2 regions of the Cytobacillus sp. FSL R7-0696 genome follow, and region 2 is predicted to be linked to the other one. Evidence: riboswitches for the same ligand, from Rfam matches in the RefSeq annotation. Region 2 holds a riboswitch; the other holds the start of a gene.

Region 1 (21,027 bases), 3.4 Mb from region 2:
TGGACGCCATAGAAATACCCTGCATTCCATTTCTTCACGGGTTCAACTCCTTTAGAAGGCAGTTTCCCTGTATATTCTTCAAGTTTTTCTTTAAATTTCTCTACACCCCAGTCAGCAATTAAAAACTTTAATCTAGCACGATGACGTTTATCTCGATAACCGTAATCTCTGAAGATAGTGGTTACGGCAATAGCAATCTGTAGCACTTGCTCTTTTTCTACAAATATATCAACCGTTTCTGCCAGAAAAGGCTTAGCAGATAGGCCTCCCCCTACTTTTAAATGAAAGCCTTGTTTTACTTCACCATCGATGTTTTTTTCAGCCGGTGTAAATGAGACACAGTTAATTTCTGCATTAGCGGCGTTGTGTAAGTTTGTACTGATAGACATCTTATATTTTCTTGGTAAATTCGAAAATTCCTCATTAAATTGAAAGTACTCATACACTTCTTTGACAATATCTCTCGTATCAAATAATTCGTTAGGGTCAATGCCTGCGATCGGATTTCCGACTATATTCCTCGTTATATCCCCACATGCACCAGCACTGGAAAGGCCAACACTTTCTAATCTAGTAAAAATATCAGGGATATCCTCAATTGTTAACCAGTGAAATTGAATCGCTTGTCGCGTCGTAATGTCGAAAATCCCGCGACCATAATCTTTGGCAATACCAGCTAGAATTTTCGCTTGTTCCTTCGTTAGTATTCCTGAAGTTACATTCACACGCATCATAAAATAACCTGCTTCTTTCGGCTTTTGCAAATACAAGCCTGCCCATTTAAAAAGATCCCATTGGTCTTTAGGAATAGACGTGAAGCCATTCTTTGCATATTGTGGAATGTCTTCATAAATTTTCAGCCCATCTTTTTCGAGTTTAGCTAATTCGGTTTTGTTTAGTTTTTCATTATTTGACCAATGCTTTGTATAAGCCATTGTCTACAACTCCTTAATGATTTGTTGTTGTTGCAAAAACGTTAGTATTTCCGTTATTGCTTCCTCTACTGATAACCGGTCGGACCTAATAGTTAAATCCGGATGTTTAGGAGGCTCATAAGGTGAATCGATTCCGGTGAAGTTTTTTATTTCACCTCTACGCGCTTTCTCGTATAATTTCTTCGGGTCTCTTTTCTCACATTCTGTTAACGGGCAGTCAATAAATATTTCAAAAAATTCATTGGAGGCAAACTGTTCACGCACACAATCACGGTCAGCTGCGAATGGTGAGATGAATGCCGTAACAACAATTGTTCCACTATCAACAAACAGTTTAGCTACTTCCCCAATACGGCGGATATTTTCTGTCCGGTCTTTTTCAGTAAAGCCTAAGTCTGCATTTAGACCATGTCTGATATTATCACCATCAAGGACATATTCCTTCATACCTTCTTCAAACAATTTGGCTGATAAAGCATTTGCCAAAGTTGATTTTCCAGAACCAGATAACCCAGTAAACCATAATGTACAACTACCATGTTGCTGCTTTAAGCGACGTTCCTCTTTGGAAATGAGCGTATCGTGCCAAGTAAGATTACGGCTCCCCATATAAATCATCCTTTCTAGACGCTTGCATCACTCTTTAAGCCATTAATCAATACATCAATCACTTCTTTACGGCTGAATGTGGAAGGTGGCTGTTCACCCTTGCTTAATAGTTCTCGTACTTTTGTGCCAGATAATATCACTCGATCTTCTTGTTCATGTGGACATGTTTTATTTGAAACCATCCCTTCACAGCGGTGGCAGTAAAAGCTATGTTCAAAAAATAATGGGGTAATTCCAAGTTCTTCTTTAGTAAATTGTTGGAAAATATATTGGGCATCGTATGTACCGTAATAATTCCCAACACCGGCATGATCTCTGCCGACGATAAAATGTGTACAGCCAAAATTTTTTCTGGCTATGGCGTGAAACACTGCTTCTCTAGGGCCTGCGTATCTCATCGCTGCCGGGTAAACACCCAAATGGACACGTTCACGAGGAAAATATTCTTTTAGTAAGATGCGATAACTTTCTAAACGGATATCAGCTGGGATATCATCTGCTTTTGTTTCACCTACTAATGGATTTACAAATAAGCCATCGACCGTCTCAAGCGCAGCTTTTTGAATATACTCATGCGCTCGGTGAATCGGATTACGCGTTTGGAAACCAACAATTGTTTCCCACCCCTTTTCTGCAAACAAAGCTCTTGTATCTTTTGGCTCTAACCAGACATCTGCAAATTCTTTCTTTTCCGTTTTTCTAATGAGGATGATTTCTCCAGCTACATAAATATTGCCTCTTTCAAAAAGTCGTTTGACCCCTGGATGGGCTTTATCTTTTGTACGATAGACCGATTGTGCTTCTGTTTCTAAATCAGGTTCGAACCACTCAGAAACAGTAATTACACCATAGGTAGTATTTTCTAAAACCAAACGGTATTGCTCCCCTTTTTGAAGTTGGGCAGCAATCGTAACATCAACAGGTAATGTGATGGGGATGGACCATATTGTCCCATCGCTTAATCTCATTTCATGAACGACAGATTCATAATCTTCTTTTCCTAGAAAGCCTATTAATGGACTAAATAATCCAACGGCTATTAGCTCTAAATCACTTAGTGCAACTTTGTCAATCTCTATCGACTTTGACACTTTAGAAAAATCAAATTCTGGCTCAAATCTTTGAATTAATGTTCCTCCATGTGGGCTAGGTATGCTCATCTGTTTACTCCTTTTTTTATGAATTAGTATGCAAGCCGCATTCTGTTTTCGTTAAGCCTTGCCAGCGGCCAGCACGGGAATCATCACCGCCACTAGCTGGTTGTGTACAGGGAAAACAACCAATGCTCGGATAATTTGCATCATGTAAGCTGTTATAAGGCAACTGCTTTTCTTTGATATAATCCCACACATCATCTATACGCCAATGAATAAGTGGGCAAATTTTGATATTAGTGAATTTCTCATCACGGTTTAAGAAATTTGTCTGTTTTCTTTCAGGTGATTGCTCGCGCCTAAGTCCAGATATCCAAGCTTTTTTTTCTTGCATTGCTTCTTGTAAAGGCAACACTTTACGTAATTGGCAACATTGATTCGGGTCGCTTTTCCATAATGCTGACCCATATTGTGTGGCTTGTTCATCCAATGTAAGCTTAGGTTTTTTCATCTCAATTTGAAGCGTAGGAAAACGTGATTTTATTTCCTCGATTACTTGGTATGTTTCAGGAAAGTGTAAATCGGTATCAAGAAAAACAATTCTGGCATCACTTTTTATTTGTGCGATGAGGTCAATTAGAACAATAGCTTCAGCACCGAAACTAGAAGCGTACACAATTTCCTCTTCGTCATATGTGCCATAAGCCCACTCTAGAACCTGTTTGGCTCCTTTCGTTGATTGATCAATAGCGAAGGTAGCAGAAATGTCTTTCCAGTTTTTATAAGAGAGCGGTTGATTCATTTAATCCCCCTTTTCCAATAAAAAAAGACGGCATTTCCTCCGTAAAAGGAAATGTCCGCCTTTAGTTGTCTAATCAGCGAATCTTATTATTTTTTTATTTATCACCTTCTTAAATAAAAAACACCTTTTCAAAGAGAAAAGGTGTAGGATGGAAAATTTTTGACACCTTATCTTTCAAAATGAATCAACATTTTGCTGGAATTAGCACCTTGCACTAAGCAGGTTGCCGGGTTTCATCGGGCCAGTCCCTCCACCTCTCTGGATAAGAAAATATTGGATAAGATAAATCCTAACATACTATCAATAAAAGTCAAGACAAAAATCTAATTTTTATGATTTGTCTGAATTATTTAACTGAAACTGATGAATATACATAAAGTTGAGAAAAAGTTTATTTTTTCTGAGAGCGTGTCCCAAATATCCTCATAAAAGAAATAACGTTTTATAAAGGGTGTAACTGCCGTTAAAGATTAGTTAAACATATAGTAAAAAAGATGGTGCGAGCTTCTTTTTTGATGGTCTCAATTGTTCTTTGATACTAAATCGAAAAACAATCATATTAGGAGAATTATATACTGCATTTACAACTAAAAGATTTCCTCCACAAGCTGCCCTAGAAATATTAATTACATAATACTTCTCACTTAGCTAAAAGTAAACTTTCAACCTACCTTCATTCTCTTAAAGTAGGATTAATAAGAATAAAAGCTTTATCCCAACTTTTCTTGTGTTTTTGGAGCCAGATGTAAGTCAGAACATTTACCAGCCTTCAAAATAAAACTATCAGAATATTCAGGATATTTAATTTCTAATTTTTTTCCTAGCTTAATGACTTTATCCAAATCTACACCCGTTGAAATACCCATCTCTTCAAAACCATGAATAAGGTCTTCAGAGGAGATATTTCCAGTGGCGTTTGGTGCATAAGGGCAGCCACCTAGTCCAGCAATCGAGCTATCAAAATCCCGAACACCCATTTCATAGCCTGCTATGGCATTGGCAAAAGCCATCCCTCTCGTATTATGCAAATGCAAGGAGAAGGATAATTCTGGGAATTTATTAGTGAGATGCCCAATAATGCGCTTAACTTTTACTGGATTTGCCATCCCTGTTGTATCAGCTAACGATAACTGATATATTCCCATATCTATATATCTTTTGCAAATCTCTTCAATTCTCACCAAAGGTACATCCCCTTCGTAAGGACATCCAAATATGACAGAAATGCTGCCTGATACACCCATAGAAGCTTCTGCTGCGCGTTTTACTAGCGGTTCAAAACCTTTCATTGCATCGAACGTTTTGCTATTAGCGTTACTGATACTGTGGGAATCTGTTGCTGAAAGCATTAGTTTTACTTTATCTACTTCTGCTTCAATCGCTCTTTCTAATCCTTGTAAATTCGGGACAAGCGCACGTAGTTTTACCCCTTGCTTGCGCTTAATTTTTTGCAGTACTTCAGCAGCGTCCGACAGCTGAGGAATCGCTTTTGGGTGAACAAAAGATGTGACCTCAATTTGCTTGAAACCGCAGTTAATCATTGAATTAATCCATTCGACCTTTTCTTCTGTAGGAATGATTTCTGCCAGACTTTGAAAGCCATCACGGGGGCAAACTTCAGAAATAATGACCTCTTCTTTCAAATTCATGTTTTTCCCTCCTTAGATTACGTTATTTTCTCTTAGGATCTCAATTTCTTCATCATTATAATCAAGAATGCCAGAAAGGATTTCCTCATTGTTCTCTCCCAAATCTGGACCTACATTACGAACAGCCCCAGGTGTCTCAGAGAATTTAGGGATGATACCAGGCATTTTTATTTTTCCTAGACGAGGGTGGTCGACCTCTATGATATTTTGTCGTTCTTTATAGTGAGTGTCTTCGAATATATCTTTAATACTATATATTGGACTAATTGGGACCCCATAATCATCTAGCAGATTCTGCAATTCTTCTCTATTAAATTGTTTCACCCAATCGGCAACAATACCGTTTGTTTCCTCAAATCGGCTAAGGCGGGCGGCATTATTATGATATCGCTCATCTTCAAGCATATCTTCCCTGCCCATTGCAGCTGCTAAACGTTCAAATGTACGATCAGAGCTAGTGACAAGAGACATCCAGTGACCATCTTTTGTTTGAAATGTTCCTGCCGGACTGGAGTGTCCGCTCAAACCTGGCGTACGCTCTTTCACGATTTGCTTTTGATCATATTCCGCAATAAGAAATTCCATCATTCTAAACATAGATTCATATAATCCGATATCAATATATTGTCCTTCCCCTTGTTCTGCTGTATCACGATGATATAGGCCTGTAACCGTTGCAAAAGCAACGTAAATTCCCGTCACATAATCTGTTAATGAAAAAGACGGACTGATGGGAGGTCGATCTGTGTATCCATGTAAATAAGTAAATCCGCTATAGGCAGTCGCTGGTGTACCAAATCCTGCTTTACTGGCATTGGGACCTGTCTGACCATACCCTGTAACCCTTGTCATGATTAAGTTCGGATTCTCTTTCTTTAAATCTTCGTATCCAACCCCCCATTTTTCCAATGTTCCTGGTCTGAAATTTTCTATTACTACATCTGACACTCTAACAAGCTTTCTTAAAATTTCTTTCCCTTCTTCTTTATGCAAATCTAAAGTAAGTGATTTTTTATTTCTTGCTAAAGCTGGCCACCTTAATGGTTCATCCTCACGAAAAGGACCCATGCCTCTTAATGTATCCCCTTTACCGGGAATCTCTACTTTAATAACCTCAGCTCCAAAATCCCCTAGTAATGTAGCGCCAAAAGGTGCCGCAATCATTGTAGACAAATCTAGCACTCTCTTACCAGTTAGAGGGCCATATTTCTGTTTATTTTCCATTACTTTTAACCTCTCTTCTGTCTAAAAAATATACTTTTAGTTCAACTCCAATAAAACAAATATTTTCTCAATATTCGTTTCCGTTTCTAAATGGGTAATAAAATCAATTATTTTATCCTGTTGATTGCTGCTGTAGACGGTAGATGTCAAGGTCTTAAATTTTTCTATTAATTCGCTTTCAGATAGTTTCTTACCCGGCCCGCCCTTTGCAATGTCTACACGTTCGCTATATATATTTCCATATGAATCTATAATTTCCACTCGAGCGGGCATTTGAAGAGGATAATCCTTTTCGAGCTCATCAGAATATTGAACAAACACCTTTTTAGCGAACTCTTTTATCTTTTTATCCTTGTGCAGCTGTTCTATGAAAACAGATTGATTTGCCTTTTGATGATAGAGCTGTACAGCAATAGCAAAAGGAATGCTAAACTTTGATGACAGTATATTTTCATAATCCTGATGTGATAAAGAGGATGCTCTTGCATAGGTATATACGTTTATTTTTTCTATCTGATCTGGACCAAGTTGCTGTTTGTCAATAATAGACTTAACGGCATCAATAGGTGAATGTACATAACGACAAAAAGCATAGGGTTTAAAATAATTGAGTTCAATATCCCAGGGCGCATTCTTACCTCTCTCTAAATCAATCCAATTAAATCCACTGCCGAGAATAGTGGAAAACACAGTTGAAACATTATTTTTCGGCGCCAAATGATTGGTACGGGCAAATATCACACTTTTCATTCCCATTTCAATCGCATGGCCAGCGTAAATATTTCTAATTAATTTACCTTCTAATGCCGATGTCCATAAGGTTGGCAATGAGAAGCTAGCGCTTAGGTTCACACCTTCTTGAAATGTTGCTTTATCTGCTCCATCAATCATGAGCGCAGTTGCTGCAGCCCCCATTACTCCCCATGTTCCATGAGCATGTGCTTCTGGTGATAGAGTAGTCGCTCTACCAAATCTTGAGCAGTATTCATAGCCTTTAATAATTATACTAATCAGTTCTTGTCCAGAAACATTTTTACTCCTCTGCAGCATCGTGAGAATAACAGGAATCACATGGGCCGCAGGGTGGCCTTTACTATATTGGTTTCCTTCATCCATCTCTGTAGCCACACATGCCGTACCATGTACAAGTCCAGTACTATACTTATCTGCATGGAGGGTAGTACCAAGCAGCTGATAGCTACCCGTTCCAGAAAATTGCTTAGCTAATTCGAGCGTATCTTGTTGCTGCATGCCAGCAATCAAAGCTCCTAATGTATCTAGCAAGATCCATTTAGCTGAATCAATTGTTTCTTCATTAAAGTCTGACCAAACTGCATCATATATTGCTGAAGCTTTCTTGATCAATCGGCCTTCTCCTCCTTCTCTTATTCAAAATAGCCTAGGCTATTGCTGATTTGTCTAGCTCCCTCATTTATTTTTGCAATTAATTCCTCCTCATGTTCTGGCGTAAGTCTCTGGATAGGACCTGCAATCGTTAAGCTTGCGATCATCTCTTTGTTTTGATCAAATATAGGTGCAGCAATAGCAAAGCTCCCAGGAACCCTTTCACCTTTCGTAACACAGAAACCACGTTGGTTGATTTGATTGAGTTCTTCTCGTAATGCTTGAATAGGGATATGACTGTTTTGCATAGCTAGATTATCGAGTGTTTTTTCTCTGTCGGTTTCCTTCTCGAATGCAATCAATACCTTTCCTGAAGCACCTAAATGAAGTGGCTTTCGTTCTCCAATTCTTACAAAGTTTCGGACATCCTGAGGACTATCAACCTTTTCTACGCATACTCGATTAAGGTCGTCCTTAATATTAAGTTCCACTGTTTCGCTCGTTTCTTCTACCATTTTTTTCATTATCGGTATGGCGACATGCCTAAAATCCAATTGGCTTTGAACAATGCTACCCAGCCTAAAAAAATTAACACCTAAAGAGTATCTATGCGTATCTTTGTTCCTTTCAATATAATCAAATTCTTCTAGTGCGTTGAGGATACGAAAGACGGTGCTTTTAGGGTATCCCAATTCCTCTTGTACCTCACTAATAGATAAGCTTGTTCTATTCATAGAGTACAAAGATAGTATTTTAGCCATTTTTTCAATTATTTTCATTTTGTGAACTCTCCAGTCTATCAAAAAACTATTCGGTGCAAGGGTCTTAATTGGCTAGACCTAAATAAGATTCTCTAAGTTTATTATCCTGCAGCAAAGATTCTGCTGTACCTGACATCACTATCTCTCCATTTTCAATCACATATCCCCTATCAGACATGGATAATGCTTGATGTGCATTCTGTTCAACTAATAGGACAGTGACACCCTGTTGCTTAATCTCCTTAATAATGTCAAATACTTGTTTTGTTAATAAAGGCGATAACCCTGTAGAAGGCTCATCTAATAATAGAATCTTAGGTTGAGCCATCAGTGCTCTACCTATTGCAAGCATTTGTTGCTGGCCTCCACTGAAGCTTCCTGCCATCTGGTTTTCCCTTTCCTTTAAAATCGGAAATAGCTTAAAGCAGTACTCGATATTTTTCTTCATATTTTTACGTGCCGCTGAAGAATAAGCACCTAACTCTAAGTTTTCACGTATTGTCATTTCAGTAAATAACATTCTGCCTTCTGGCACCTGTATTAATCCTTCCTTGACAATATTTTCTGGTTGCATTTTTTGTATATGCTTTCCATTGAACTCTATTTGTCCATTGGTAGTAGAAATTAATCCAGATAAGGTCCTCAACAAAGTAGTTTTCCCTGCACCGTTCGTTCCTAGTATACTGACTAATTCACCGGAGTTCACTTCAAAAGTGATATTTCTTAACACCTGTAAATTTCCATAACCTGCATCCAGGTTCGATACTCTTAACATCATGATACTTCCTCTCCTAAATACGCCTCTACTACAGTTGGAATTTTCATTACTTCCTGGGGGTCTCCATCAGCTATTTTTTCTCCCAGATGCATAATAGCTAGGCGATCAGATAGTGCCATCACTGCAGACATAAGATGTTCAATGAAGAAGATGGAAATTCCGCTATCTCTAATATTCTTAATAAGCTCAATGAATTCATTCACCTCAGATGGATTAAGCCCTGACATTACTTCATCTAAAAAAAGAACTTCAGGGCTTGTAGCAAGAGCTCTGGCTACTTCTACTTTCTTTTGATTTGGAAAGGTTAGGTCTTTCATTCTGGAATAGGCAAGAGATGAAATACCAATTAAATCTAGGTTTTCCAAAGCCAATCTTTCTGCTTCTTTATAACTTTTTTCTCGATTAAATGCGCCAACAATGACATTTTCTAACACTGTCAGATTGCCAAAAGGCTGCACAATCTGAAATGTTCTCGCAATCCCTTCTTTACATATATGCTCTGGTTTATTTCCAATTATCTCTTTACCATTATACTTAACAGATCCTTCCTCCGGTGTGTGAAATCCACATACAGAATGGAATAAAGTTGTCTTTCCTGCTCCATTCGGACCAACTAGCCCAACAATTTCTCCTTTATTGAGCGTTAAGTTGACATTGTTTACTGCTACTAGGCCAGCAAAGCGTTTTGTCAATCCTTTAATTTTTAAAAGTTCCAACGTCTTCACCCCCATTTATGCTGTTATCTTTCTTTTTCTTTGCATTTTTTTCCTTCCCAAATTTATTTTGGAACCACCCAACAATTCCTTCAGGCAAGTACAGCATGACAAGAATTAAAATGACCCCGTAAGCCATTAAATTCGCTCCGACAAAGTTTCCGAATAAAGTGGTTGTAAGCTCCCCAATTGGAATAATAATGAGTGAACCTACAATCGGACCTAAAACCGTTCCTGCCCCGCCAATGATAGCCGGTAACAAAATATTAATCGAGACATCATTAGAAAAAGTCGTCGCAGGTTCAATAAAAAGCATATATTGTGCATAAAATGTTCCCCCTATTGCTGTTAAGCTTGCACTGATTGCAATAGCAATCATTTTATTTTTATACGTATTTACACCTAGTGATTGGGCAGCATCTTCATTTTCGCGGATGGCGACTAAGTTATAGCCCAACTTAGAACGACTAATATAATAAACTAAAACAGTGACTGCGATAGCAAATAATAGAATGATGTAATAATAAGTGGTACGCGAGCTAAATTGAAACATAAGGGGATCTGGTTTATATGGAATAAGTACACCAAGTGTTTTATTGAAAATGTCAAAATTCTGAATGATGATTCGCAGAATTTCCGCAAATGCAAGTGTTCCAAGCGAAAAGAACACACCTCTCAATTTGAATCTGAACGACAGATATCCAATGAATAGACCAATTAAGGCTGCGATTAGGGCCCCTGCAAAAAGTCCAATCCAAGGCGATACACCAAGCTTCGTGAATAATATACTTGATGTATAAGCACCTGTTCCAAAAAAAGCTGCATGCCCAAATGAAAACTGGCCTGAGTAACCGCTCAATATATTCCATGCTTGGCTCACCAATGCATAATATAAAATGAGAATGGCAATGTGCATGTAGTACTGGTCTTTGACAATAAGAGGAAAGAACGTAAAGATAAGTAATGCTAAGCTGATTAGAATAGGAAATTTTCTCATCGTGCTTTCCCCCCAAATAAACCATTAGGTTTTGCCATTAGGACAATGACAAAAATAATATAGGTCATGAGTTCTTTTAAACTACCAGGTAAAAAAGCTCCTCCTAACGCTTCAGAAATGCCAATAATGAGCCCACCTATTATTGCACCAATAAAGTTGCCCAATCCGCCAAGAACTACCACAACAAACCCCTTTAATATAAAAGTGGCACCTACTGTCGGCGAAGTATAGAAAAATGGCGTAATGAGCGAACCAGCGATTGCTGCAAGAGAAGCGCCTAATCCAAAGGCAATATAGTTTATGCGTTTCGTGTTGATTCCTGATAGCATTGCGCCGTTGCGATTGATTGAAGTTGCGCGTATCGCCTTCCCAAGCATCGTTTTTTTAAGAAATAAAAACAGGCCTATTGATAATACAATCGCTGCAATAAAAGCAATTAATTTCGGGACATTTACTCCTACTTCACCTATATTAAACGTTTGAATAAAACCTTCTAATTTTACGCTGCGAAAATCAGGACTCCATAATATTAACGCAAGGTTTTCAATAACAAGCATAATTCCAAGTGTTACAAGCAATTGATTATGCTCTGGCGCATTTAACATTTTAGATAAGATTGTCTTCTGAATGATCGCACCAATGAAAAATAAGGAAATGGCGCTTAATGGTATCGATAAGTATGGATTAAGCCCAAGAAGGCTAAACGACCAGTATGAAATATACATACCTAACATTAATAATGCCCCTTGAGCAAAATTAATAATTTTCATTACCCCAAAGATTAAGGTGAGGCCTATAGCTACCAGTCCATAAATACCTCCCATTAAAATACCGTCCACCAAGGACTGTAATATCAAAGTGAGCATCAACTTCCCTCCTATACCTAGTGTTTTTTATAAACGAGAACCCATTTCGTTCCCTCAATCATTCTAATTTTGAAAGTTGGGGTGGAGTTTTCCTATGTAGGACCCACGCTTCCAAATGAGGTGAGCTTACAAGCGGCTACAAACACAACTGAAGGCCTCAAATGTTAACATTGTCTATACATAGTACCCTCTCTTCGTTCCCTCTTTTTATTACTTTGTTGGTAATACAGCGTCGGCATTCTTGTATTCATCAGGGTAAATAACTTTAGTTTCACCGTTGATAATTTGATTTAAAACAGCCTGGGCATTTGCATTTTGTCCACTTTCATCAAAAATAATTGAATCCTGGGGAAGGATATGCTCTGTTAAATTTGTTTCGGATAAAGCCTTCTGAATTTTGGCCCGATCGGTTGAACCAGCTCTCTCTACTGCATCAATTAGGACTTTCGTGGCAGTATAAGAATAAGCTGCATTCGGCCCCATATGTTTATTAAATTGGTCTTCATATCTTTTCGAAACTTCAATTGCCAGGTTACTTTGAGGATTGATAGAATAGTTGACATCCATAATATATTGATTGATTTCTGTTTCATCATTAATAAATGACGTATTGCTAAATGCTCCATTAGCAACACCGATTATTGCTTTAGGCTGAAAGTTAGATTGATTTAATCCATTTACCAGTAGCGTGCCATCACGCAAATAGGTTGTTGCAATCACTGCGTCAGGCTTGAGCCGATTAATTTTATTGATTGTCGATGATAAATCTGCTGTTGTTGCAGCGTGAGGGATGTTATCCAGCACTTCAATTCCGTGATCTGCTGCCCCTTTCTCTATCAAACTAGCAATACTTGTCCCAAACACTGAGTCCTCATGAACAAGAACAACTGTCTCTAAAGGGGAATCACTCATTTCATTAAGCACATTAAAATAGTCTAAAAAGTTCGCTGCCATAGTCGATGCTGGTGGCTGAACTCTGAAGGTGTATTTAAAGCCTCTCTTTGTAACTTCTTCGACTGTAGCAATATCGACAACGAATGGGATCCCTGCTCTTTCAGCTTCTTGGGTTGCTGGTAATGTAACACCACTTGAATAAGCACCAATAACACCAACTACTTTTTCACGATCTAACCTTTGAATTTCAGACATCCCTTTTTCTGGTGCACCTTCATGATCAGCTTCTATTAATTCGACCTTTGCACCGCCTAAAGACTCGATTCCGCCTGCTTCATTAATTTCTTCAACTGCAAGTCTTGCTGCATCACGCATTTCCTGACCTTCATTAGCCAATGCACCGCTTAATGGATGAAGTGCGCCGATTTTCACAATATTCTCATCGCCTGATTGTGCTTCTCCAGTACAACCTGTCAATATGAACAGCGTCGCCAGCATAAGAAAAACGATTTTTTTCAATTCCATCCCCCACTTTTATCATTAAATGGACCTTCTAACAAATTTACCTCTACCACTTTCCTTTGTTGGTATTCCATTGTTTACGATTACTTCTCCCCTACTGATGGTATACACTGGCCATCCTACGGTCTCAAATCCATCAAATATAGAATAATCTGAATTCGAATGAAGTACTTCTGGCGAAATTGTTTTGGCATTAGCTAAATCCACAATGGCGAAATCAGCATCTGCCCCTATTTCAATACGTCCCTTATTTTCCAAATTAAACGATTCAGCTACTTGATAGGAAGTGATATCAGCAATTCTTTCAAGCGGAATTCCCCTTTTCATATGACCTTCAGTAATCATCATTGGCAATAGTGCACCAGCACTTGGGAATCCGTACTCTGCTTCAAATACTCCATTTCCTTTAGAAAATTTGGTTGCAAGTGATCCAGGCACATGGTCTGTTCCAATTGCATTCACAATGCCTTCCTTAATCCCCTCCCATAAACGATCTGAATCGTATTGACCATGAATAGGTGGACCTACTTTTGCTTTCAATCCAGTTGAAGATTCTTCTGTTAAGTTCAAATAATGGGGACAAGTTTCTACCTTTACCCCTTTCTCAAGTAGCCATGGCATCTTTTCAAGCACATCGATACTAGCCCCTGACGTCAAATGCACAATAAAAACATTTCCACCAACAATCGAATTTATATACAATGTGCTTAGTAATGATTCTGCTTCCGCAAAACCAGGGCTTGTAAGAGACCATGTTTTTAATCCTTCTTCAGCACCTTCTTCTTTATACTTCTTAATCAAACTGCGATTAATATCCATATTCTCGCAATGAATCGCTAATAGCAGTTTAGGAGAGATAGACTTAAATTTCTCCAGAAGACGCATTAAATCATAGGAAGATAAGTTAATGCCATTGGATATTTTGAATTTATCATTTAATTGTCGTTCATAATTCCTAAAAAACTTAAATGATGTCAGCCCGAAACGTTTAACCGTCTCTTCAAGCTCATCAATATGCTGTTCTGTCAAAATACCTAAGCTATATGTAAAGTCAATATAACTATGTTTTTCACCGATATCTTGTACTTTAGGAAAAAAATCCAAATAGCTAACTGGTTGCCGATCATAATTGACAATCGTTGTAATACCTCCAACGGCATGCTGTTTCGTATCAAGAAAATCTTTTTCAATTGAATTATAGATTCCTAGATGCTGGTGGGCATCGATCACTCCAGGGAACACATGTAAACGGTTTGCATCAATTACTTCATCAGCTTCTATCTCCGAGTTCTCATTATAAATACCAGCAATTTTACCATTAATGACACCGATATCAACCGCCTTAACTCCTTCTTTAGGGAAGACGACTAACCCATTTTTAATCAGTTGATTAACCTTCAACTTTAACTCCTCCTTCTTGAAATTCTTTTAGATAATCGTAAATTTCTTCTGACGGTGATACGTCGCAATATTTCATCCATAGATCAAGTAGACCGGCTTTATGAGACAGTTCGATCCGATCATAAACACAGTCCTCCACAACAGCTACATTGAAATTATGCGTGACTGCATCTACGGCTGTTGCACGGACACATCCACTCGTCGAACCACCTACAATAATCAATGTATCGACGCCCATTTTTACTAGATAACTAATCAGTGGCGTTCCAAAAAAGGCACTTGCATAGCTTTTATCAACAACAAGATCCTTGCTTTCTGGCTCAAGTTCAGAAACAATTTGCGCCTCAGGTCTTCCGTCAATGTACTTAGAATTATCTCGTTCAGCTTTAACCGCAAATGAATCAAAATTGATGGTTTTCTTCTGTACATTCCTTGTATAGATTGTTGGTATATTTAATTGATCTGACAGCTTTTTCATTTTTTTTATTTTCTCTATTGCTTCCCATGCCTTTGCACCTCCCCCACTTGGCCATGTTTCAAGCTGATCTGCTATCGGGAGGTTTGCTCCTACATAGTTATGTTGAATATCTATAATAACAAGAGCAGGATTTTTCCCTAATCCTCTCTTTTTTCCATATCCTCCTTTTTGAATTACCATTCTATCTACCTCAGTCAACATATCTTCCCATGGTCTAGTCATAATATTTCTATCCCTTCATTTAAAATTGATAGTGCCGCATGGTCTCCGGCAATTTTTCCGAAACCTAATGCAGCTAAGAGGCCGTTTCCTGACATATAACCATAAGAATGGTTACCTGAAATTCCAACCGCTGCCCCTCCGCCTGCATATAAATTCTTAATAGATTTACCATTCTTATTTATCACCTGTGCATTGGAATTTATTTGCAAACCTCCTTGTGTATGGAATAGAGCAGGCGATACCTTGATCGCATAATAAGTTGGGGTAAGCTTCTTCGGCCATTCTGCTCTTCCATATGCATCTATGCCTTCATCAACAGCTACAACAACTGATTCGAAAGTTTTTTGTAGATTTTCCGCAGGCAAACCTAACAACTTCGCTAACTTATCAATCGAATCACTTGTTTTAAAAGCTTTCATCCCAACAAGCTGGCTAAAATCTTCAATACTAATCAATTGATCGAATATATGCTGATCGAAAATAATATATCCGCATTGGCCTGGCTGATTTAATACTTGAACAGCGAATTCTGAGTATCCATGAGATTCATCGCCAAATCGCTCGCCATTTTGATTGACCATAAATCCACCCATCATAACCGTTCCCCATGTTACTAAAATACCTTGTGATTTTGCGACAGCAGAGTGCCCTTGATAACTTGTTAAGGAGGCAAATGATGCCTCCACTTTCTCGCCCATTCTAATTGCATCACCTGTATTTGCTTCATAACCAAAATAGAGAGCATCTGCTATTTCAGGAATATATTTACGTACCATTTCTTTATTTGCCCCAAAGCCATTTGTTGCTAGTATGACTTTTTTTGCTTTAATTCGCTGAATACCATCATCTGTTTTTACTTCTATTCCAATGACTTCTTTGTTCTCATTTGTTATTAATTCATTTACCTCTGATTTTAATAGCAAGTAAATGTTGTCCCGCTTTGCAACAGCTTGTTTAAGCTTTTTTATTAGTTCTAATCCTGATCTCGAGGGTGGTGCATGCATTCGAAAATTCCTTTGACCAGGATATTTAAACTCTTTTACTAGTGAAAGCTGAATTTGCAGCGTATCTGCCATCCACTCAATTAATGGGCCCGATTCTTTACATAAAGCTAAGGTTAAATCATAGTCACTTTCATTATGATTTTTCCTTAAGATATCCTCTGTCATCTCTTCTGCTGTCTCAAAAATTCCTTCCTCTTTCTGAAATCTTGTATTCGCTGCAGGAATCATTCCGGCACTGGCAGCTGTATTGCCCAAAACAAAATCTGTTTTTTCAAAAACGCCTACCTCTAAGCCTTTTTCAGCTGCTGCTAATGCAGCCACCAAGCCGCAACCACCAGCACCTGCTACAACTACATCTAACTCAGCATCCCACATAATGTTGAATCCTCCAATTTGTTCCATATTGTGAAACTTGTTTCATTTAATTATCATGGTAACACTATAAAATAAATTGACAACTAAGATGTCATATTTATTTACAATGTTTTTTATTTTTCAATAATTAATGAGCTGGTCGCATCAATTCTGTGATTGTTGAGATATCTTCCAATTCTTCTAAAGAAAGAATTTTTTCTATAAGATCCTTCGCACCCTGACAGCTAAGCACCTTTGCTAAAGTTCTTTCGCTTTTTTCTATTACTTTTTCTTCAAGTCCTACCTCATGAGCATCTCCGCTAGCTCCACTAACAGTTATCGTAAATTGCTGCTGATTTACCATTTTAAGTACAACACGTGAATCGCGTTGGTCAGGAAGCAATTGTGTCATATTAACATCCTCATGAACAAATACTCTCTTGGTAAAATTGAGCCTCTCTTCGTTCTCACTTCCCTTTGGATAAAATAAGCTTGCCACAGCATAAGGTATAGAAAATTTGCCTGCATATGGATTTTTCACATTTTGATTATTCAGCCTAGCTGCCATTGAATAGGTAAAGATATCTACTCTCTCCACATCTTTAGGGAGGATTGTTTCCATTTTTAATAGTTTATTTACTCCATCCATAGGAGAATGGCAAAAACGACAAAAGTCATAAAATTTGAAATACGTTTTCAGCATGTAGTATTCAACGCCAAGATTTTCTATTAATTTTTCGCTTTGAAAACGCTTTCCTAATATTCCATCACCATAAATTTGCTTCATAGCGTTGGGACTGCTCGAAAAACCAGCTGTAATAAGATGGCCAATTAAAAATGAATGCATATTGTTCAAACCGACGTATACATCCCTTAACCGATGACCTTCTAACACCGGCTGCCATAAAGATACATTAGGCAATGAGCTACTTAAATAAAATCCTCGCTCGTAATCACTTGCATGATAGTTTTTCAGTTTACCTAAAGCAAATATAGCCCCAATTACTCCCCAATTTCCATGGGGATGTATGTCGTATCGTAAGGTAATAGCTGCCCCTGCTCTAGCTGCAATCTCATAGCCGAGTATAAAGCTTTCTAAAAAACTTCTTCCATTGCAGTGACTCGTTTCAGCATAGGCCAATAAAGAAGGAAAGAAGTGACAACTTGGATGACCTTTTGCAATCGGATTACCTTCATCCATCTCCTCACTCACCATTGCAATCCCATTAATAAAGGCTGCCATCTGAGGGTTAATAGAAGGTTGTCTGCCTACAATAGTTGCGTAGCCTTTATTGGCTTCATTCTGACTGATATCCTCTTGCAGCTTGAGCATATGTAAAGACTGATTTCCATGGATCATGGCAGTTATTGAATCAAGAATGATTAATTTCGCTCTCCGTTTTACTTCTTCTGATGCATCATGAAGTTGAAAATTGGTTGCGTACTCACTTAATACTTGTTGATATTCCATTCAGCCACCTTCTATTGTTCCATATTATGAAACGTGTTCTATTTTTTATAAATTCTATCATTATTTAAATTTTTAAGTCAATGAATTTCACCAAAAAGTTTTGAATTAATTTTAAATTTAAACAAATCTGATAATTATATTGACTTCTCCTAATACTTCCCTTACGATGTTTGTATGTTCGTATCGTGAACATGTTGTTCATAATATGTAATAAGGGGATTAAAATTTGAAAACAAATGAAACTGAAACGGTTCAATCTGTTGAAAGAGCGATTGAACTATTATATTGCTTCACAACACGAACACCGGAGCTATCACTCAATGCTATCGTCAAACGAACAGGGTTAAATCGGACAACGGTCTTTCGATTACTCTCTTCTTTGATGAAAAAAGAACTGATTAATAAAAATGAAGCTATGAATACTTACCGGCTTGGTCTACCTTTTATACATTTCGCCCAGATTGTTACTGAAAATCTAGATTTAAGAAAAATGGCCCTGCCTATCATGAATGAGCTTAATGAGATTACGAAAGAAACAATAAGTTTGAATATCATACAAGGATCTTCGAGAATATGTATTGAGAAATTAGAGGGAAAGGAAGATATTCGACAGTTTATCAACTTAGGCATTCCTTACCCTCTTTATAAAGGGGCTTCAGGTAAACTGCTGCTTGCCTTTTCTAAAAACGAACTAATTGAAGAAGTTATTGAAGGATCCGGATTGACGAAGAATGAAACAGCAGAATTAAAAAAAGACCTCTTACTATTCCAGGAGCAGAGATTTGCCTTCAGCATGCATGAACGAATTATCGGAGCATTTGCGATTTCCACCCCCATTTTAAATAGCCAGCAGCAGCTAATTGGCGGACTCTCTATCTCAGGGCTATCAGCAAGGCTAGATAATAATAAACAGTTATTTATAAAAGCAGCCATACAGTCAGCAGAAAAATTATCAGCTATGATGGGTTATCAAAAATTAGGAGGATGATTCATTATGGGACAAACCATTATTGAAAAAATTGTATCAACACATGCAAATAAACAAGTTAAGCAAAATGAAATTGCAATTGTCAATGTCGATGGTGTGATGGCTACCGACACCACTGCACCTCTTACAATTAAGGCCTTTCAGGATATGGGTGGATGGAAGGTATGGGATGCAAAAAAGGTTTTCCTTATTATTGACCATGCTGCACCAGCGCCTAACGAAAAAATCGCTAATCTTCATACATTCATGAGAGAATTTGCGAAAGCTCAGAATATAAAGCTTTACGATATCGGTGAAGGCATATGCCATCAGCTGATGGTAGAAAATCATCATGTGAAGCCAGGTCAATTGTTTTTAGGAGCGGACTCCCATACTTGTACCTATGGTGCATTGGGTGCCTTTGCTACAGGTGTAGGTTCAACCGATTTGGCAGGAGTCATGTTGACAGGGCAAACTTGGCTAAAAGTACCTGCTTCATTCAAAATCACTTTGAATGGAAAGCTGCAACGAGGTGTGTCTGCTAAAGACTTAATTTTATACATCGTCGGTCAGCTAGGAATTGAAGGTGCAACCTATAAAGCAATCGAATTCACAGGCCCTGCAGTCGAATTACTTTCACTTGATGACCGGATGACTCTTTCCAATATGGCCATTGAAATGGGAGCTAAAGCTTGTTTTGTTGATACTACAGGATTAGAGCTTCCATACGATTTTGATCATATATATGGTGATGAAGATGCAGCGTATGAAAAAGAGTTTTTATTTAATGTCAGCCAAATTAATCCTGAAATTGCCATCCCTCATTCTCCAGACAATGTAAGAGATATTGCTGAAGCTATTAACACACCTATCCAAATGGCTTTTATCGGAAGTTGCACAAATGGCAGATTGCAAGATTTACATGCGGCAGCAGAGATTTTAAAAGGGAGGCGAATTCATCCAGATGTTCGTCTAATCATTGCTCCCGCATCACAAAAGGTATTACTAGATGCACTAAAGGATGGGACTGTTGAGATCTTAACTGCAGCAGGTGCTTCCTTCATATCTTCAGGCTGCGGGCCATGTGTTGGGACGCACCAAGGGGTACCAGGGAACGGAGAAAACGTTATTTCGTCGACAAATCGTAACTTCCAAGGAAGGATGGGAAATCGTCACTCCAATGTATACTTAGCATCTCCAGCAACTGTTGCAGCCTCCGCCTTGAATGGAAAAATCACTGACCCTACAACACTAAAGGAGGCATTTTCATGATTATTAAAGGTCAAACGCATGTATATGGAGATAATATCGATACTGACCGGATTATACCCGGAAAATACACTAAAACACTAAATCTACAAGACTTAGCCGATCATGTCCTTGAAGATTTAGATCCTGAGTTTCGCACAAGAGTAAAACAAGGGGACATCATCGTGGGAGGAAGCAACTTCGGCTGTGGCTCATCAAGAGAACAGGCCCCTCTTGCGTTAAAAAAAGCAGGGATCTCTGCCGTTGTTGCGCAATCCTTTGCGCGCATTTTCTTCCGCAACGCAATCAACATTGGCTTGCCTGTTATTGAAGTGAAGGATCACTCTATCAATATGAATGATGAAGTAGAAGTAGATTTAAAGAATGGAAAAGTGACAAACTTATCAAAAAATGAAGTATATGAGGGGACACAAATCCCTGAGGTAATGGTAAAGATACTAAATGAAGGTGGATTAGTTCCTTATTTGAAGGAACATAAAACTTATTCTTGATCCCATTTTGGCGCTTTTTATGACAATTATTAAAGAGACGAAAGACATCGATATATCATGCCTTCTTCTGTTCGCCTATAAGGCAGCTTGCATTTACCACTGGGATTCTTGATTTCCAGTGGTACACTTGCTCGAATCGTAGGGCATTTTTGCAAAACATTGTTTTTTTTATAATCAAAATA
Region 2 (9,703 bases):
CTTTCATCACTTTATGATGCTTTATCGCCCTTTTGAGAATAGACTGAACAGCTTATTAACGAAACATCAATTACAACGGGCACAGTGGACAATCCTTTATTATCTCTACCATTTTGGTCCAACAACTTTAGTAGAGATTGCTGCGTATCAAGGTGTTGAAAAGCCAACAGTCACGAGGACAATAAATCAGCTTGAGGAATATGGATATGTAGAAAAAATCCCAAGCATGGATAAACGTGAAAAGAAAATGAAAATAACGAACGAAGGTGAGCACATATACAAAAAAATCCGCATTCCGATTGATCAGTTCGAAATGGAAATATTAGAGGGAATCACACCTGAAGAACAAGAAGAATGTATTCGTATTTTTGATATTATTAAAAGCAATTTGTAAGGAGGAAGAAAAAGAAAATGAGTTCAACAAAAGAAAAATTATGGACCAAGGACTTTATCACCGTTTCTTCCGTAAACTTTTTTCTAACATTAGTGTTTTATTTATTAATGGTTACGATTGCCGTGTATGCCGTTGAAGCACATCATGCAACCGCCAGCCAAGCTGGCTTAGTTACTGGCATATTTATTATAGGAACATTGGTAGGAAGATTGTTTATAGGTAAATATATTGATCGTATTGGACGGAAGAAGACTTTAATCATTGGCTTACTATTATTTAGTTTATCAACAAGTCTTTATTTTATTGAAATTGATGTCAATTTCTTACTTATTACCCGCTTTATCCACGGTTTAACATTAGGGATGGCAAGTACAGCAAGTGGTACAATTGTCGCTTCAGTTATTCCGCAAACAAGGAAAGGTGAAGGAATCGGCTATTTTAGTATGAGTAATACTTTAGCTACAGCAATAGGACCTTTTATCGGTATGTTAATGAGTCAATACACAACTTTTCATACGATTTTCATTTTTTGTTTGATTCTTGGTATTATTGGCCTACTTATCGGGTTAACGGTGAATGTGAAAGAGTTAACTGAAGATCAGAAAGCTCAATTTCAATCATCTGGTTTTCAATTATCTAGCTTTATTGAACCAAAGGCACTTCCAATTGCACTCGTCACATTAACAGTCGCATTTTGTTATTCAAGCGTCTTGTCTTTTATTAACTTTTATGCAATTGAAAAGGACTTAGTAAGTGCTGCTAGCTTTTTCTTCTTTGTCTATGCCATTGCTGTCTTACTATCCCGTCCTTTCACTGGTAGGTTAATGGACAGCAAAGGGGCAAATTATGTGATGTATCCAGCGTTCATTTTATTTGGCGTAGGTCTATTCTTACTTAGTAATTCAGCAAATGGTGTTATGCTATTAGTGGCGGGGGCTTTGATTGGCTTAGGCTTTGGAAATATGCAGTCTTGTACACAAGCGATTGCGATCAAATTAACGCCACCCCATCGCATGGGGCTAGCTACTTCCACCTTCTTTATCTTTCTCGATGGTGGTTTAGGTTTTGGACCCTATTTATTAGGTTTACTGATTCCTATTACAGGCTACAGTATGTTATACATTTACATGGGGATTGTGTCAATTGCTTCAATTATTCTTTACTTTTTAGTTTATGGACGAATCGAACACAATGGGAGTAAACAAGCACATCAAACAGCATCAATGTAAAATAAGGTATGCTATAATTAAAGAAGAGACTCCAAGTAATGGAAGTCTCTTCTTTCTACTTAAAATGGTTTATTCGGTTCATATGTCGGTTGTTGATTCTTCACTTCATATTCATAACTTTTCTCCATTGCTGCTTGTACTTCTTCTGACTGTTCTAATTCTGTATCCATTTGATTGTATTGTTGAGCTTCATTTTGAGCAGCAATAATTTTCTCATCCACTTGATTATCATACTTTTTTTCCATTGCATTCACTCCCCTTTTATAAGATGTCTCGCCTATTTTCCCCCTCAAAAAAACGATTTATACAAAATAATAAAAAAGGAGACTGTTCCATGAAGGAATTAATTAAAAACCATCTCCCGCATCTTCAGGAAATACAGATTGAAAGCAATCATTCTGGTTGGGATCATCATATCTATATTGTCAATCAAAGATATGTCATCCGAATACCAAAAACAAAACAAGTATTAGTGAAAATAAAAAAGGAAATAAAGCTACTTCACCAGCTCTCATATCTTTCTTCAATTATTGAAATACCAAATTATCTTCCATTTTATAATAAAGACGGACAAATGATTGGTGTTTTTTACCACTTTATTAAAGGACAAGCATTATCTCATTCATTGATTACTCCTCCTTTATATGAAGCCAAGCGGCTAGGAACATTTCTTACAGAATTACATCGTCTGGATATAGATGAAGCAAAGAAATGTAATATAGAAGAACTACATAGTGAAAATTATTGGGAGCAATTACATCAAGCCCTGATTAAAAAAATATTTCCGTTCTTAAAAGACGCAGAAAAAGAAGAAATTGATAAAATGTTTTTAGCGGTGTCAAAATTTAAAGAAGCAAAAGTCGTGATTCATGGTGATCTAACAAGTGCCAATATCCTTTATCATCCAAGCAAAAAGGAGATATCAGGAATTATAGACTTTACAGATACGCAAATAGGGGACCCGGCGTTTGACTTTGCAGGGCTATATTGGGATTTCGGAGATCAATTCACTAAAGAAGCTCTCGCATCTTATCAAACAAAATTCAATAAAGATGAAATGTATAGAAGAGTCACTTCCTTTTATGGCTTACAACCAATATTTCACGAATGGTTGAAAAACGTCAATGACCAAGATGAAAAAGCTGTTCGACAATCCATAAATATAGGAATGACCAAAATACAAATTATGCACAGATCAGTTTAACAGTATTCTACAACTATGATTAGAAACCGAACAAATCCATATAAATTTGTCCGGTTTCTTGTTTGTTATTACTTCGTTATTCCATCCACGTTGGCTTTCCAAATCCTTGAAACTCTTCGTCGATAATTTTTTCAAATTCTGCAGACTCAACCACTTCTTTTAAGTCTTTCGCATATTGTTTATCTTCAAAGTCTGCTTTAACTGCAACCACATTGCGATAATCATCAAGCATATTTTCTAGTGTTAATGCACTTAATAAGTCCATATCGGCTGCCAACGCAAAGTTACCTGGAACTGCAGCTAGATCCACACCCTCTAGAGATCTTGGTAATTGTCCTGCTTCAATCGGTTGAAAAACTAAATTCTTTTTATTCTCCTTCACATCTTTTTCAGATACTGTTAGTGGATCGGCGTTTTCATCAATCGTAATTAAACCTTCGTCATTTAACGTATTTAAAGCGCGTGCTGCATTCGTTGGGTCATTTGGAATGGCAATGGTTGCACCGTCTTTAATCTCATCAATTGAATTAAACACATTCGAGTAAATCCCCATTGGGGCTGTTGGTACAATAATTAATGGTGTTAAGTCCATGTTATTTTCTTTCTCGAAATTCTCCAAATAAATTGTATGTTGGAAAAGGTTAGCTTGTATATCATCTTCATTTAAAGCTTTGTTAGGTTGGATATAATCACTAAACTCTACGACAGTTACTTTATATCCCTTTTCCTCTAGACCAGGTACAATAGCTTTCTTCAACATATCACTATAAGGACCGGCAGTAGCGCCAATTTTTAGTTCTTTCGTTTCATCCACCTTTTCTCCACTCGTGTCTGAACCTCCGCCACATGCTGTTAGTAAACAAACAGTTGCAATGAATAAAACAATTAGCCACTTTCTCATTATGTTTCCTCCCCATAGCTGTAACCAGAATTTTAACCAATAAAAAAAGCCACTATTCAACATCTGAAAGAGGCATTGATTTATATTCCGCCTTATCTTTCAGAATGAATGGATATCATTCTGCAGGAATTGGCACCTTCCCAATATTGGGGGTTGCCGGACGTCATAGGGCCTAGTCCCTCAGTCTCTCTGGATAAGCTTTTCATTTAATTTTTATGATATGATATTACTACTCTCTTTTATTTTTGTCAATGTTCGAAATAATGTTACATCCAATCTCCCTAGAAAACGGGTTTAGTAATCCAACTATCTCTCCTTTATTCTTTTAAAACGAAAAAGGAAAGCGAATATTTCCTTTTGTATAAAATTAACTGGACAATTTGTCTTTTTGGTTATAAAATGCGTTCGTATATAGATTAAATGAATGAAGGTGGATTAAAAATGGAATTATCGCATCGTTTGAAGCAATTACCTCAACAATTTTTTGCTTCCCTTGTTCAAAAAGTTGCTGCTGCAAAACTTGAAGGCAGAGACGTTATTAACCTAGGACAAGGCAATCCCGACCAGCCAACACCTGCACATATTGTACAATCACTTCAGCAAGCCGCAGAAGACCCAATGACACATAAATATTCTCCTTTTCGAGGAATTAATGAATTAAAGAAGGCCGCTGCTTCCTTTTATCAGCGTGAATATGGGGTAGAAATTGATCCTGAAAAAGAAGTAGCGATCCTTTTTGGCGCAAAAGCAGGTTTAGTAGAACTCCCATTATGCCTACTCAATGAGGGAGATCTAATGCTCTTACCAGATCCAGGTTACCCTGATTATGAATCTGGTGCGGTTTTGGCAAATGTAAAATACGAAACCTTTCCTTTAAAAGAAGCCAATCAGTTTCTACCTGATTACTCACAATTTACAGAAAAACAAAAAAAGGATGCCCGCCTACTATTTTTGAATTATCCTAATAATCCAACAGGCGCGACAGCTGATTCCACATTTTTTGAAGAAACTGTTGCTTTTGCTAAAGAAAACAACATGACCATCTTGCATGATTTTGCTTATGGTGCTATCGGCTTTGATGGGAAGAAACCTGAAAGTTTCTTAGCCACAGCCGGAGCGAAGGACGTTGGTATTGAAATGTATACATTATCAAAAACATATAATATGGCTGGGTGGAGAATTGGATTTGCGGTTGGAAATGAACAAATCATTGAAGCCATCAACCTTCTTCAAGACCATATGTATGTAAGCTTATTCCCTGCCATACAAAAAGCTGCAGCCGATGCATTAAATGGGGATCAAACAAGTGTAGACGAACTTGTTGCTCGATATGAGAGACGTAGAAATGCATTCATGAACGCTTGTGAAAAGGTTGGCTGGCACGGCAAGTCTCCTTCAGGATCGTTTTTTGCTTGGATGCCAGTGCCTGAAGGATACAATAGTGAAGAATTTGCTGACTACTTACTGGAAAAAGCAGATGTAGCTGTTGCCGCTGGAAAAGGCTTTGGGACCTTTGGAGAAGGTTATGTTCGGGTTGGATTACTTGTCGATGAAGAACGATTAATTGAAGCAGTAGAAAGAATTGGTGAACTCAAATTATTTTAATATAAGAGGTATAGCAACTACAAACCTAGCCCATAGAAACATGTTAACTTAAGTTCCAATGGGCTAGGTTGTTTTATTAACGATCTCAATCTCCATATTCTCTTCCTTTTAAATTCGCATTCCCGTTACAAAGGATCATCTTCATTGTTCCCATATGTCTTTACTTAGTTTTTTCAAAACATGTCGTTATCCGGCAATCTTTTCTTTTAACAAAGCCAACCCATAAACACCGCGCACCCCAATACATTTTCCACGTACCCTCTCAGGTTAATCAATGTTTATATAGCATGATCATTTATCACTGATTGAAGAAAGCTTTGTAACGATTGTTCCGTATGAACAACATTTCTTAATTGATAAGGTTGAAGTGCTTTTGCTAGCCTCGGATTTATACCAATGAGCCTCACTTCTCCACCTGTCATTAGAAGAATGCTCTTGATTAAAACCTCTAAACCGCTCGTTCCCTCATTATATACTTTAGCAACCGCTGTTAAATCAATCAGTATCCACCTGTAGTCATGATCTGACAGACGGGCAAGCGTTTGTTCCATAATCGTTGTAAATTTATCGCCCGTCATATCCCCAAACAAAGGGATATAACATATCTCTTTTGTTAAAGAGATAAAAGGACCTGATAATTCATCCAACCTTTGCAATGTTTGTTCTAATGTTTCCTTCTGCTCATAAAGTTCAAAATCTGTCTTTGCTAATCTGTTTTGAAGTGCTTGTAATTTCTCCATTAATGGTTCATTATCATCATCTTTGTATAAAAATTGCATGGACGCATTACCTTGAAAATCCCAGCTGATATGAATATCAAATAGTGCTATCGGTATACTTCTTGTTTTTAAATTAGCTTCAAATCTCATGCTTTTTTCTGGTATGGCAGCTACCCTTTCAAACTTGGAGATACTCCCTTCATCAACTATACTTTTAATCGTACCTTCTGATAAATCAAAGACTTCATCCGCTTTAGATGTATAGCTAATGATTTCACCATTCTTATTAGCCAGTATATACGGTATCGGCAAATGTAGATCAATTAATCGCATTTTTCCTCCCCTTCGTATTAAAAGCAGTGATCCATTTATCTACAGCATATAAGTTTGAAATAATTTCCGGTTTTATAGCAGTAAAAGAAGCTAAATCATATAAATTCGTCAATCTTCCACCTAATAGAACCCTAGGTTTCTTTGGTAAATAAGAAAAAGCTTCCATATATTCCGTAAGTGTCGGTAAATGAGTAGCAATCGAAACTGATAAGCCAATTACATCTGGTTTCCAATCCTTCGCAGCCTGCAAAGCATATTGTACAGGTAAATTTGCTCCTAAAAACTTGGTTCTCCAGCCATTCTCTTCAAATATACTTGCTACCATCTTTAATCCCAAATAATGTTGCTCTCCTGATAAACAAAGAAACATGGCGGTCGGTGCAGCCGTGACAGGTTTAAGCTTGTGCTTTGCAGCTAATCTTGAAAGAATGAAATCGCAAACTCCCGATGCCAAATGTTCATCTGCAACTGTAATCTCAAAATTTTCCCATTTAAGACCAATCTTAACCATAGCTGGTGTAATAATATCTTGATATATTTCTACATTGGTCAAATAATCGAATTGCTCAATATATTCCCAAGCATCAGCAACAGCTCCAGATAAAAGGATTTCTGCTAGCTCTTCTCCTCTCGTCACTGTGCCTCGCCTCCTTGAACATCTCTTAAAATAGAGACAGCCTCTCCTAACAAACCAATATATGCAGAACGAATTTCACTTTCTACCATCATACATTTCTCTAATTCCTCTTCTAAAAAAAGAAAATTATCAATCAAGGTTTGCGTCGTCATACCATGTTTAATTAAGATACCTCTTAACCAAAGGGCATAGTCAGTGAAAATCTTTGACGTATTTAATTCCATTGCCGTCTTTAAATAATCTAAGTGGTGCATATTATCAATAAATGTTTGATTTCTCCCACGTTCACCATATCGTTCAATTAATGTAGGGTCCTCTTGAAATATCCTTTTTGTTACTTCTTCTGCGATCATTTCATATTTACTCACTTTACCACAACCTTAAATTGCGACACTTTTGGAATGACTGCTGCTAATTCTTTATCTGGATACTTCTTTTCAAGATCATGAATTCGTTGAAAATCTTTACTTCTTACCCATCGCAAATAATCTTCCTTTGTTTCAAAAATTAACTGTACTGTCAATTCTCCTTTACGTTTATCATTCTGGAGCAACATAAAGTCGACGAACCCATCTGCTTTATCAACTAGACGTGAGCGATTCTTATATATTTCAATCACTTCATCTGCTTTACTTTCATTTACATCAAAAGTTGAGAATACGGTATACATAACTTCCCCCTACACATTTGGACTTGTGTTACTTCTCCATTCCATTACAATGGTTGGAATACTAAATCCGAAAATTGAATCATTCATTTCTCCTAGTTGTTTAAACCCTTTTGAATGATAAAAATCCAAAGCAGAATCATTTCGCATAACAACAGAAACCGTAATTTTATTGACATCATAAAAATATTCAAACATCGCTTTTAGTAGGGCTGTACCAATACCTCGGCGGTGGAAACTCGGCAAAATATATAAAGCACCTAATTCGATTTCTTTCTTAATATTTATTAATGAAAAATGAACGAAACCAATCACTTCTCCTTCTTCTTCAGCAACCAATAAAACCGAAGTAGATAAACTTTCCATTAAAGCATCTTCAGTATATACAGATAATAAAAAATCAACCTGTGTTCGCTCGGGAATTATGCCTTCATATGCATAACGCCAACTCTCCCTAGCAACAGATTGGATTTGTGTACTATCTTTTCTTGAGAATAATCTAATTTTCATGTTCGATACCCACTAAAAGGAAGGAAATTCCCTTAAACGTATTTTATCTATAATTGTAACAGGAAATGAAGTTTAGAAAAAGGCAAAGGCAAGAATGGTCTGTTTCATAAAATAAACAAACGTAAGTTTTTGCTCAAAGCTTGTTCCAAAAAATCATTCTATTGTATAATAGGACTAGATAAAGGCATATATTAGAAAAGATCGGTGGTGCGGCAACACCGTCCGATCTCGCAATAGCATTAGCCAATGAACAATTGACACCATCCACCTATACATGAGGTGGATTATTTTTTATCATCGTTTTTGAATTGTAGCACAGCCATTATTAAACTTGTAAATGTACAAGCAAACACCAATGCCTCAAAAACTGACAAAGCAACACCCCCCTTCTACGGGGAATAATGGCTATATTGACTATTGCTATTCTTATTATAGCACCACTATGTATATTTTTGGAATTTTGTGAAAAAATCACATAGATGCGATCTTTCAGTAGCAATTCAGCAAAAAAAAGAGTTGAAACGAAAGAATAAATTTTCATTCCAACTACTTCTCATTTCATCATTATTTCTTAAGTCCCCGTTTTAAGAGAGTGATTTCTAACTTAAAATTTCTTAGTGCATCTTCCTTCGATTGATCCTTAGAAAATGATTCAATAATACTCCGTAGTAAAACAGAAGTAAGTATTTTCATTAAATACTTAAACTCTTCCTGATTTGAGATATGCAATATTTCTTTATTTACCTTTGATTCAAATTGGACAAACTGCTGATTCGTTTCATATCCCTTGAAACTTCGACCAAATTCATGTTCCACTTCATATGTCATATTTAAAAATAAATTTTTGAGAAAGTTCCGATTCTCATCTTGTTCTGTAATCACCTTTTCGAAAAAAGCAATCATCATTTCAAAAATATCCCCATTGTGCTTATTCAATAAAAAGTAAACTTCACTTTGATTCCTTTTTACTCTCTCTTCTAGCAAGTAAAAAAAAGCATCTTCCTTATCTTCAAAATATTGATAAAAACTCCCCCTTGGAATACGGGCAGATTTTACAATATTACTGATGGATGCTTGCGATAGTGGAACACGAGAAAACTCTTGCTTCACAGCATTGATAAGCTTTTCGCGTTTTTCAATTGATAAATTATAAAAAGTGATTTTTGGCATTATACTCCCCTCCCTAAAGGAATCAATCTAAAACGAGGAACGGCGCTGTTCTTCACGCAGGAATTCCATGAATTGTGCAAGCGCCATAACAGGCTTCTCATTAATAATTATGATATATCTTTTTTTCATTTGTTCAGTTGCTATTTTGCTTTCATTAATACGTTGGATCATATAATCAACGCTTATTTTCTCAATTGCTTTTCTGCGGATTTTCGATTCCTTTGATAAAGCCATACCTACAGCACCTAAAATGGAGTAGATGAGCAAAGTAATCCAAGTGTTTTCATCCATGGGCATGGTGAAAAGAACAATGATGATATTCATGATTGAGAAA

The links. Region 2 has a riboswitch for S-adenosylmethionine ahead of MKX29_RS03370 (MetQ/NlpA family ABC transporter substrate-binding protein). Riboswitches for the same ligand answer to the same signal wherever they lie in the genome.
Region 1: it holds a riboswitch for S-adenosylmethionine, as region 2 does, so the genes downstream of both, MKX29_RS20965 (phosphoadenylyl-sulfate reductase) here and MKX29_RS03370 (MetQ/NlpA family ABC transporter substrate-binding protein) in region 2, are expected to answer to the same signal.

What each region holds. Positions count from the first base shown of each region.
Region 1 covers NZ_JBBOWA010000001.1:4,085,176-4,106,202, reverse strand. The annotation lists gene MKX29_RS20980 (nitrite/sulfite reductase) at 1-935, opposite strand, end outside; gene cysC (adenylyl-sulfate kinase) at 939-1,544, opposite strand; gene sat (sulfate adenylyltransferase) at 1,559-2,704, opposite strand; gene MKX29_RS20965 (phosphoadenylyl-sulfate reductase) at 2,721-3,440, opposite strand; SAM riboswitch class I at 3,605-3,709, opposite strand; gene MKX29_RS20960 (hydroxymethylglutaryl-CoA lyase) at 4,151-5,089, opposite strand; gene MKX29_RS20955 (CaiB/BaiF CoA transferase family protein) at 5,102-6,313, opposite strand; gene MKX29_RS20950 (MmgE/PrpD family protein) at 6,350-7,678, opposite strand; gene MKX29_RS20945 (IclR family transcriptional regulator) at 7,699-8,436, opposite strand; gene MKX29_RS20940 (ABC transporter ATP-binding protein) at 8,483-9,193, opposite strand; gene MKX29_RS20935 (ABC transporter ATP-binding protein) at 9,193-9,912, opposite strand; gene MKX29_RS20930 (branched-chain amino acid ABC transporter permease) at 9,893-10,906, opposite strand; gene MKX29_RS20925 (branched-chain amino acid ABC transporter permease) at 10,903-11,772, opposite strand; gene MKX29_RS20920 (ABC transporter substrate-binding protein) at 11,983-13,185, opposite strand; gene MKX29_RS20915 (dihydroorotase) at 13,207-14,589, opposite strand; gene MKX29_RS20910 (isochorismatase family protein) at 14,579-15,289, opposite strand; gene MKX29_RS20905 (FAD-dependent oxidoreductase) at 15,286-16,668, opposite strand; gene MKX29_RS20900 (MmgE/PrpD family protein) at 16,796-18,118, opposite strand; gene MKX29_RS20895 (IclR family transcriptional regulator) at 18,345-19,106, shown strand; gene MKX29_RS20890 (3-isopropylmalate dehydratase large subunit) at 19,113-20,357, shown strand; gene MKX29_RS20885 (3-isopropylmalate dehydratase small subunit) at 20,354-20,845, shown strand.
Region 2 covers NZ_JBBOWA010000001.1:646,687-656,389, forward strand. The annotation lists gene MKX29_RS03350 (MarR family winged helix-turn-helix transcriptional regulator) at 1-394, shown strand, start outside; gene MKX29_RS03355 (MFS transporter) at 412-1,623, shown strand; gene MKX29_RS03360 (hypothetical protein) at 1,683-1,868, opposite strand; gene MKX29_RS03365 (aminoglycoside phosphotransferase family protein) at 1,958-2,827, shown strand; gene MKX29_RS03370 (MetQ/NlpA family ABC transporter substrate-binding protein) at 2,904-3,728, opposite strand; SAM riboswitch class I at 3,818-3,928, opposite strand; gene MKX29_RS03375 (pyridoxal phosphate-dependent aminotransferase) at 4,170-5,333, shown strand; gene MKX29_RS03380 (STAS domain-containing protein) at 5,612-6,385, opposite strand; gene MKX29_RS03385 (cobalamin B12-binding domain-containing protein) at 6,372-7,022, opposite strand; gene MKX29_RS03390 (hypothetical protein) at 7,019-7,390, opposite strand; gene MKX29_RS03395 (antibiotic biosynthesis monooxygenase family protein) at 7,387-7,692, opposite strand; gene MKX29_RS03400 (GNAT family N-acetyltransferase) at 7,702-8,199, opposite strand; gene MKX29_RS03405 (TetR/AcrR family transcriptional regulator) at 8,764-9,369, opposite strand; gene MKX29_RS03410 (DUF5392 family protein) at 9,397-9,703, opposite strand, start outside.